3 regions of the Streptomyces sp. NBC_01515 genome follow, and region 3 is predicted to be linked to each of the others. Evidence: riboswitches for the same ligand, from Rfam matches in the RefSeq annotation. Region 3 holds a riboswitch; each other region holds the start of a gene.
What was found. A riboswitch is a leader RNA that binds a small molecule or an ion and turns the genes downstream of it on or off. The one in region 3 is predicted to bind cyclic di-AMP.
Positions count from the first base shown of each region.

Region 1: it holds a riboswitch for cyclic di-AMP, as region 3 does, so the genes downstream of both, OG407_RS10020 (C40 family peptidase) here and OG407_RS30240 (transglycosylase SLT domain-containing protein) in region 3, are expected to answer to the same signal.
Region 2: it holds a riboswitch for cyclic di-AMP, as region 3 does, so the genes downstream of both, OG407_RS46540 (NlpC/P60 family protein) here and OG407_RS30240 (transglycosylase SLT domain-containing protein) in region 3, are expected to answer to the same signal.

Region 1 covers NZ_CP109416.1:2,269,365-2,272,633, reverse strand. Annotated here, with positions in the region: gene OG407_RS10030 (helix-turn-helix domain-containing protein) at 1-527, opposite strand, end outside; gene OG407_RS10025 (ATP-binding protein) at 740-1,198, shown strand; gene OG407_RS10020 (C40 family peptidase) at 1,284-1,757, opposite strand; cyclic di-AMP (ydaO/yuaA leader) riboswitch at 1,761-1,972, opposite strand; gene OG407_RS10015 (hypothetical protein) at 2,280-2,588, opposite strand; gene OG407_RS10010 (ATP-dependent Clp protease proteolytic subunit) at 2,596-3,231, opposite strand.
Region 2 covers NZ_CP109416.1:10,522,602-10,525,870, forward strand. Annotated here, with positions in the region: gene OG407_RS46540 (NlpC/P60 family protein) at 1-1,124, opposite strand, end outside; cyclic di-AMP (ydaO/yuaA leader) riboswitch at 1,133-1,306, opposite strand; gene OG407_RS46545 (DUF1996 domain-containing protein) at 1,666-3,269, shown strand, end outside.
Region 3 covers NZ_CP109416.1:6,667,054-6,670,322, reverse strand. Annotated here, with positions in the region: gene OG407_RS30245 (CocE/NonD family hydrolase) at 1-1,273, shown strand, start outside; cyclic di-AMP (ydaO/yuaA leader) riboswitch at 1,505-1,706, shown strand; gene OG407_RS30240 (transglycosylase SLT domain-containing protein) at 1,712-2,188, shown strand; gene OG407_RS30235 (HAD family hydrolase) at 2,282-3,088, opposite strand; gene OG407_RS30230 (LacI family DNA-binding transcriptional regulator) at 3,195-3,269, opposite strand, start outside.

The DNA of each region.
Region 1 (3,269 bases), 4.4 Mb from region 3:
ACCACGCTCAGCTCCAGCGGCGGATCCGCGCGCAGCACGTCCTGCCGGGCCAGCCGCACCTGTACCAGCGCGTCGAGCCGCTCGGGGCCGTCGTTGTCCGGGCCCCCTACGGCGGCCCGGGTCACCGCCCGGGCGTACTCGGGGGTCTGCAGCAGACCGGGGACCACCGAGGTCTCCAGGGTGCGGAGCGTGCTGGCCTGTGACTCCAGGCTGATGAAGTCCCGGTAGGCGGGCGGCAGTACACCGCGATAGGCGTGCCACCAGTGGTGCCGGCCGCCGCCGTCGTCGGAGCCGGCCAACACGAGGAGCATGTCCCGAAGTTGTGGGTCGCCGACCTGGTAGACGTCGAGGAGTAACCGGACGTCGGGCGGTTTCACGCCACTCGCGCCGGTCTCGATGCGGCTCACCTTCGACTGGTGCCAGCCGACCAACCGGGCCGCCTCACCGCTGGTGAGCCCCGCCTCCGCACGCAACGCGCGCAGTTCCGCGCCCAGTTTCCGGCGGCGCACCGCGGGACCGTACTGCATGGGTTTCTCCTTACTCCTTCCGAGCCGCCCAAATACGGTCTGGGGTCGCAGAGTTCACCGCTTCGAGCGACAGATATATGCATATCTTGGTGGATCGCCACCGTTACCGACGCGGTAATGGCAGTCTGGCGAAGAAGCACCAGTCCGGGACCGTACTCGAACCATCCGCTCCGTGTCGGACACCGGTCCCGCGGGAAAGGGACGACCGCGCCATGGCAGACCATCTGGAAGCATCCGTCACTCTGCCGAGCGATCCCGCCTCGGTCTCCACCGCCCGCACCTATGTCGTCGGGACCCTGGTGGAATGGGGACTTCCGGCGGACACGGAGGTCGCCGACACCATCCGCCTCATCGTCTCCGAACTCGCCACCAACGCCGTACAGCACACCTTCGGGCAGTCACCCACCTTCACGGTGGACATGGAGCTGGAGCGTGACGAACGGCTGCGCATCGGGGTCACCGACAGCCATCCCCGGTTCCCGAAACGCCTGCCGGCCGCCGTCCAGCAGGACAACGGCCGGGGCATGGTGATCATCCGCTGGCTGACCGCCGAGTGCGGCGGCAAACTCAAGGTCCGGCCCACCCTGGAGGGCGGCAAGACCGTCTCCATCGAGGTGCCCTGGACGGTACCGGCCCGGCCGGTGACCGCGGCGGGCCAGCAGGAGCCGTAGAGGACCGTGCCGAACGCCTCTGGACACCCGTGGGGGTGGCGGTCCGTCAGGAGACCGCCACCCCCACGGGAGTTCTCAGCGCAGGTCAGCTGACCCGGCCGTACCAGACGCTCTTGGTCCAGATCTTCTGCAGCCTCACCACGTCCCCGGTCTTCGGGGCGTGCCAGATCTTTCCCTTGCCGGCGTAGATGCCGACGTGGTAGACGCTGGAGCCCGAGTGGAAGAAGACGAGGTCCCCGGCCTTGCGGCTCTTGGCCGAGATGTGGTGGGACTTGTTGTACTGCTGGGCCGCCGTACGGGGCAGTTTCTTGCCTGCCTTCTTGTACGAGTACAGCGTGAGCCCGGAGCAGTCGAAGCGGCCCGGTCCGGTGGCCCCGTACCTGTACGGGGCGCCCTTCTTGGACGCCGCGACCTGGAGTGCCTTCGTCGCGGGTGTCGCGGCCGCGGCGTCGGATGCGACGCCCGGTATCACGACGGAGCCGCCCACGGCGGCGATGGCGAAGGCCGAGGCCGTACCGGCCCTGACCATCAGCGACGGGACACGATTGAGCGCAGTCATGCGCAACCCTTCGTCAGCCGCCTGTGAAAGATGACCTGTCGGATTCGGGCTGACAAAGTTGCCCGGCCGCTGACGCGGCTTCACCCCAAGGGCTGCTCGACCCGGTCATGGCGTGACCGTCCCGGCGACCCGTCGTGCTTGGGTCCTCCACTCCTGCCGATGCACTCCTGTCGACCTGTCATCCGGGTGGCGGCAGGACTCGGCGTCCGCCCGGATCGCCCCGCCGCTGCGGCGGGGTCTTGTCGTCAGACAGGGATCTTCACCTATGAATGTCCGAAAAGCCCAACGGAACCGGGGATTTGTGGGGTTACTCACCACTCACCCGTTCGGGTGGACAGCCCCGTGTTCGAAGGGGTGTCGAGGGGTGCCAGGCCCTCGGACCAGCATCGGAACACTTCATGCGGCCCTCGGGCTACGCGTGTTGCGCAACCCGGACGGCCGTATGGACGGAGCGGCGACTACTCCGATCGGGGGTACGCCGTTCGGCTCGTTTCGCCCCCGGCCGGGACGGCTCAGGGTCCGTCAACTGTCGGAGGGCGCGGGGATGGTGACGCGAGCCGTGCGGCGCTCCCCGTCCAGCACGCGCAGCGCCCGCGCGAGTGTGGGGGCGTGCAGCTCGGTCTCGCCCCGCTGGTGCATCAGCGCCAGCGCGTCCCGCAGCTCGGCGGCCTTGGCCACGAGCGCCTGGGCGGCCCTCAGCCCACGGTACGTGTCACCGTCGTGCGCCGGGTTGATACGGCCGAGCAGGTCGGCCACATCCAGGTAACGGTCGATCAACTCGCCCTCGGCGCGCGTCAGCGCGGGCAGCGGAGGCAGTTCCGGCGGCAGCATCGTCGGCTCACTCCCCGCCCGGCTCGGTGAGCGAGGTCTTGCGGGTCGACACGATCCGGTCCACCAACCCGTATTCCAGGGCCTGTTGGGCATCCATGATCCGGTCCCGCTCGATGTCCGCGCTCACCTGCGCCACCGTCCGGCCCGTGTGCAGGGCGAGCAGTTCCTCCAGTTGGACCCGCGTGCGCGCCAACTCCTCGGCCTGGATGGCGAGATCACTCGCCTGACCCTGAATCGGCTCGGGGAACGAGGGCTGGTGGATCACCACCCGCGCCCCCGGCAGCGCCGACCGCTTGCCCGGCGTGCCCGCCGCCAGCAGCACGGCCGCGGAGGTGCCGGCCTGGCCGAGGCAGACCGTCTCCACGTCACACGTGACGAACCGCAACGTGTCGTAGATCGCCGACATCGCGGTGAAGGATCCGCCGGGCGAGTTGATGTACAGCGAGATGTCCCGGTCCGGTGCCTGGTATTCGAGGTGCATGAACTGGGCCATCACGTCGTTCGCCGAGATGTCGTCGATCGGCGTCCCGAGGAACACGATCCGCTCCTCCAGCAGCTTCGAGTACGGGTCGAGGGTCCGGTGCCCGGCGCTGGTGCGCTCGGTGAACTCGGGCAGGACGTGGCGGGCGGACGGTCGGGTCATGGGTACCCCTCCTTCGGCATCTGTAAGAAATGTACAGG
Region 2 (3,269 bases), 3.9 Mb from region 3:
GTGGGCAGCGTGAACTCGGGGACGACGACCGGGGCCGCGGCGAAGGAGACCTCGGCGGCGGGGGCGGTCGGCTGCCACTCCTGCTGCGGCGGGCGCCAGTCCGGTTCCGGAGCGGGGTACCAGGCGGGCTGGGCGACGGGCTGCTCGGTGACCATGGGCATCTGCCCGGTGGACCACGTGGGTTGCTCGGTCACCACGGGGAATTGCCCGGTGGACCAGGTCTGCTGCTCGGTCACCATGGGGACCTGCCCGGTCGACCAGGCAGGCTGCTCGGCCACCATCGGGATCTGACCGGTGGACCAGGTCGTCTCGGGGGCGGGCCAGGGCGTCTCCGGGGTCGCCCAAGGGGCGCTCGCCGGGGCGGCTTCGGTGCGCGGAGCGGCGATGTACGGGAGCAGCTCCAGGTCCGCGGTGAGCGGGTCGAAGGCCGGCGCCGGTGCGGTCGCGACGGCGAACTGCTGTGCCTCCACGACGGGCATGGGCGGCACCTCGATGGCGGGCACGGGCGGCAGGTCGAGGACGGTCGGCTGCGGCATCTGGGCCATCTGCTGCATGTACGGCATCTGCGGCGACTGGAATGTCTGCGCCGCGGCGATCTGCGGCATCTGGAGTGCCTGCGGAGCGGCGGGCGGCAGTGCGGCGACCGGTCCGGCCGTCAACTCCGCGACGGGCGCGGTGAGTTGCGGGGTGACGGGCTCCGGTGCGCCGGTACCCGCGGTCAGTTCGGCCACGGCGCGGCTGGGCTGCGCCTCAAGCGCTCGGGCGCCGCCCTCGGGCTCGGGGCGCCGCTCGGACCGCTCGGGCCGGGGTGCCGCCGAGCGGGCGGGAGTTCTGCCGGGCGGCAGCTTCGCCGGTACGGTCGGGCCCAGTTGGGCGCGAGCGCGGTCGAACAACTGCCGAGTGACGGCGTCCTGGGCGGGGTCGGAAGGACGCGACGCGCTGGGACGGGGCTCGGCGCGCTTGCGCTGGCCGCCGGACATCTTGCGTGTGGCGTTGTAGTTTCCGGTGGCCGTCTCGGCCCTGTCGTAAAGGGAGTTGATCCGCCGCTGGACTTCGTCACGGCTGGGTCGGTCGTCCACGGTGGGGCCACTGCCTCCGGTGCGCGTACTTCGTTCTGCCGGCATGGCAGACGTGCTCCTTCCGTATCGCGCCTACCGAGTTAGCTGTCGGGTTCGGGCGGCCGATCACGGAAGGATTGCCCTACGACCCTTGCCCGGAGGGGCAGTTGGGCCGATTCACCCCAAGTCGGTTGGGTCCTCGGCTCCGGCTGTCGCGAGCGACCCACCGGACTCGGCGCAAACCGTGCGGCCCGGCGCTGATCGCCGGAGTAGGTCGTACGGTCTGAGCGCCAACTTAGCCAACGTGTGTGCCTCGTGTGAAGGTTGAAGCGCGATATGTCCGATACGTTTTTGTGACCTTTACCTCGCTCAGATACTTCAGCCACCTGCGTCGAGGGTTCGGCTGAGGGGTTGTGGGCCCGCCGGGTCGGGTGATCCATATGAGGTCGCTATGAATTTTTGGGACGGTTGAACACACCGGCATCCGGCTCCGTATTGGAACGGGGGATTTCCATGCCGGGACGATCCGGGCCGACCGATACGTGTAGGAGCAACTTCCTTGGCACGCAACACGCGCAGACGCCCAACGGGCGCACGACGCGCGACGATGGCAGCAGTCGCCCTGATGCTGGGCGGCGGAGGACTGGTGGCGGCGAACGTCTACGCGTCGGCGTCCGAGGGCGGTTGGGGCGGTGACTCGTCCCAGCAAGGGTCTCCTGATGCGGCATCGAGTGGCGCGACGATCGACTGCCCGGACATCGGCACCCAGTTGACGTCGGTCCCCGACGAGGCGAAGACCGAGGTCGACGCCCAACTCGCGCTTCTGGACCAGCAGATAACCGAGGCCTACCAGAAACTGAAGGACTCGACGGAGTCCATACGCCAGGACGCCTCCTTCGCCGACAACGCGATCATGAATCCGTTGAAGGAGAAACGGGCCGCGACCATCGGGCGGATCGATGACGCCATCGACCGCGTCGGGGACCGCCCGGAGGGTCTCGACGCGCTCGCCGGCTGCACCCTGATCGCCCCCACGAACGGCGACGAGAACGGCAGCGGGGGCGACCAGAGCGGCAGCGCCGACCCGACCGGCCAGGGCCAGCAGCAGGGTGACGGCCAGGGGCAGCAGGGGAACCAGCAGTCCGCGAACGGGCCCGTCGCCTCGGACTACGCGGACATCACCTCCGTGCAGCCCAACGTGAGCACCCCGCAGGACCAGGCCGACGCCTCCCGCGGCACGTTCGTCACCGCGTGCGGCGTGAACGAGAACGGCCTGTTCAACTCCGACAACGTGATCGTCGCGCCCGGGGTCACCAACGGCGCCCACCACTTCCACGACTACATCGGCAACCAGTCGAACAACGCCTTCGCGAGCGACGACGACCTGGCGAAGGCCGACACGAGTTGCGAGAACCCGGGCGACAAGTCCACTTACTACTGGCCCGTGTTGCGCCTCCAGAACGGTAAGCAGGAGCGGGACGCCGACAAGCCCGGCGGCGGCACGGAGGGCAACTCCGGTCAGATCGTGACCGCGAAGGCGGCCACGCTGACGTTCGTGGGCAACCCGAAGAGCAAGGTCGTCGCGATGCCGCGCCTCCTGCGCATCATCACCGGCGACGCCAAGGCCTTCGTCAACGGCCCGGCCAACGCCAACGCCTCCTGGAGCTGCACCGGTTTCGAGGACCGGCAGCTCAAGGACAAGTACCCGCTGTGCCCCGCGGGCAGTGACGTGGTGCGCACCTTCAAGTTCCAGAGCTGCTGGGACGGCCGCAACATCGACAGCGCCAACCACCGCACCCACGTGGCCTTCGAGGCCGCCGACGGCTCCTGCCCGGCCGGCTTCGAGGCCATCCCGCAACTGGTGCAGCGGATCGTCTACGACGTCGACGCGCCGAGCCTCCAGGACGGCGGCAAGACGACCCCGCTGTTCGCGGTGGACTCCTTCCCCGAGCAGCAGCACAAGCCCGTCACCGACCACGGCGACTTCATCAACGTCTTCGACGAGGGCCTGATGAAGGACATGGTCAACTGCATCAACAACGGCGACAAGTGCGGCGCCGGGACGAACGACGACCCCGGGGGCTCGGGTGACGGCTCCGGCTCCGGTGGCGGCTCCGGTTCGGGTGGCGGCTCCGGTTCGGGTGGCGGCTCCGGGAACGGTGGGGGTTCCGGTGAACCGCAGGAGTCCCCGACGGCCACCGCCACCGCTAC
Region 3 (3,269 bases):
CTGGCACGACCCGTACCGCGACACGGTCCTGCGGCTCGTCGAACACCTCCCGCCGGACCGCGTACGCGGCCTCATCGGCCCCTGGTCGCACCAGTACCCGGACCGCGGCCTGCCGCCGGGCCCCGCGATCGGCTTCCTCCAGGAGACCCTCCGCTGGTGGGACCACTGGCTCAAGGACAAGGACACCGGCGTCACGTCCGACCCGCTCCTACGGGCCTACGTCAGCGACTCCCACCCCCCGGCCACGGTCTACGACACCCTCCCGGGCCGTTGGGTCGGCGAGCCCGCGTGGCCCTCGCCGCACGTGAAGACGACGACGTACGGCCTCCGGGGTGCGCCCGTGATCGTCCGCTCCCCCATGCACACCGGTGTGGACGCGGGCCGTTTCTTCCCCTTCGGGAACGACGCCGATCTCCCGCCGGACCAGCGGGACGAGGACGCGCGGTCGGCCTGCTTCGAGTTCGAGGTGCCGGCCGAGACATGGGTGCTGGGGCGGCCGAGGGTACGGCTCCGGCTGACCTGCGGGGTGCCGCGCGGGCAGGTGATCGCCCGGCTGTGCGACGTGGCCCCCGACGGTGCCTCGACCCTCGTCACCCGGGGTGTGCTGAACCTGTCGGCGCGGCACGGGCGGGACCGGGCGGTGCCGTGGACGCCGGGCACCACCGAGGACGTCACCTTCGAGCTGAACGGCATCGGGCACGCGTTCCCGCCCGGGCACCGCATCCGGCTCGCGGTGTCGTCGGCGTACTGGCCGTGGATCTGGCCGCAGCCGGAGTCTTCGGCGGGGTTCACGCTGGACCCGGAGGGCAGCGCGCTCGAACTCCCGGTGCGGGAGCAGGAGTTGACGGAGGGCATCCGTTTCGAGGAACCCGAGGAGGCCGAGCCGCTCGGGGTCAACTACCCGGCGACCCTTGACGAACCACGCCCCGAGCGGTTGGTCGTACGGGATGTCGCGAAGGGCGAGTGGCGGCTCGAAGTGGATCCCCGGTACGGCGGCACGCGCGTGTACCCGGACGGGCTCGAATTCACCGAGGACGCGTTGGAGACGTACACGATCGACGAGTCGGACCCGCTGTCGGCGCGCACCCGGTCGGACTGGTCGATCCGGCTGCACCGGCCGGAGCTGGGATGGGACACGACCGTGCGGACGCGGTCGGAGATTACTTGCGACGAAACGGAATTTATTACCTCGAACGAGGTCATCTGCACCGAGGGCGAAGAAGTGATCTTCCACCGCACATGGGAGAAAAGGATTCCGAGAACTGCCAGTTGAGGGCGAATGCCCGATTTGCCGTTCTTAATCCTCCCGTGAGTTGGGTCACGCGTTTCTGTGTGTGACCTGTGTCCTGGTCTGCCCGCGTTTTCCCTTACGGCATTTGACAGTTGACCCTTGGCTCGCGCAAAGGATCAAGCGCCCCATACGCCTCAGACCAAGGTCAATAGGGGTTAGGTGTGATTCCGCCACTTGTTCCGGACATGTGCTCTCGCATAGTTTCCCGGCCTGTCGAGCGGAACGCCGAATCCTGCCGCCGCCCGGCATCCCAGTCACGAACTTCTCGCACGGCAGGAGCGGGGGAACCAGGTAAGTCGCCGGGCCGGTCGTCATGACCGGAACGGCTTGGGGTTAAGTCACGTCCGCAAGGGCTTGGCCGGGCACCTCCCAGCCCGAACCCGACAGCTCACCTCGCAGGCGACGGAGAGGAACCTCGTCATGCCTGCAACCGCTCAGTCCCGCCGCGCCCGCCTCGTCCGCCGTGTCGTTGTCGCCGGTACCGGTGTCGCGATCCTCGCGCTGCCTGTCGTCGGTGCGACCACCGCGTCCGCGGCCACCACGTCGACCACCGCCTCGACCACGCTTGCCGGGTACCCCAACACCCTTGACGGGTGGATCCGGGAGTCGCTCGCGATCATGGCGCAGAAGGGGATTCCGGGTACGTACAACGGGATCTACCGGAACGTGATCCGTGAGTCTTCCGGGAACCAGTACGCGATCAACAACTGGGACTCCAACGCGGCGGCGGGTACGCCGTCGAAGGGGTTGCTTCAGGTGATCGACCCGACGTTCAACGCGTATCACGTTGCCGGGACTTCGTTCGATCCGTATGACCCGGTTGCGAACATCACCGCCGCCTGCAATTACGCGGCGGCCGTGTATGGGTCCATCGACAACGTGTACGGCGCTTACTAGAAAACGTTGGATCAGCCACGACGGGTTGTGTTTTGAGTGCAGCGCCGTCGTGGCTGGTCGCGCAGTTCCCCGCGCCCCTAAAAACAGGGCGTTCTAGCTGAAGAGTCTTTCGAGGACCAGCGCGATTCCGTCGTCCTCGTTCGAGGACGTCACCTCGTCGGCCACTGCCTTGAGTTCGGGGTGGGCGTTGGCCATGGCGACGCCGTGGGCTGCCCAGTCGAACATCGGGATGTCGTTCGGCATGTCGCCGAAGGCGATGGTGTCGGACGGGGTCAGGCCCAAGTGGCGGGCGGCGAGAGCCAGTCCCGTCGCCTTGGTGATGCCGAGTGGCTGGAGTTCGACGGTGCCGGGGCCCGACATGGTGACCGAGGCCAGGGAACCGACCACCGAGCGGGCCGTGGAGGCCAACTCGTCGTCCTCCAGGGCGGGGTGACGGAGCAGCACCTTGCTGATGGGTTCGCACCACAAGTCGTCGCGCCTGCCTACCCGCACCGCGGGGAGCGTGGGGTGCGGCATCAAGTAGCCAGGCTCGATCAGCGTCAGGCCGTCCACGCCGTCCTGGTCGACCGCCGCGTACACCTGGCCGACCTCCGCCTCGATCTTGCCGAGCGCGGTCTCCGCCAACTCCCGGTCCAGGGTGACCGACCAGAGCAGACGGTCCGCGCCGGCGTCGTACAACTGCGCGCCCTGTCCGCACACCGCGAGCCCTCTGGAGCCGAGGTCGTCGAGGAGGGGCCGCACCCTCGGGGCGGGCCGGCCGGTGACGACGAGGTGCCGGGCACCGGCCTCCGCCACCCGCCGCAGTACGGCGCGGGACCGGTCGGAGAGCGTGTCGTCGCCGCGCAGCAGCGTTCCGTCCAGGTCGGTGGCGATCAGTGCATATGCGAGGGGTGCGGCCATGATCAGAGAATACGGATGGAACGCCCCACCGACTCGACACGAACCGGACGGCTGCTGCCTTCACATGCGTGTACTCGTGTTCCGGTTGGTTTGACAATTACGACCGTTATGCCGACTCGCGTACCACCAGTTCCGTAGGCAGAATCACGCCCGCCGTGTCCTCGCCGGCGATCTGGGCGAG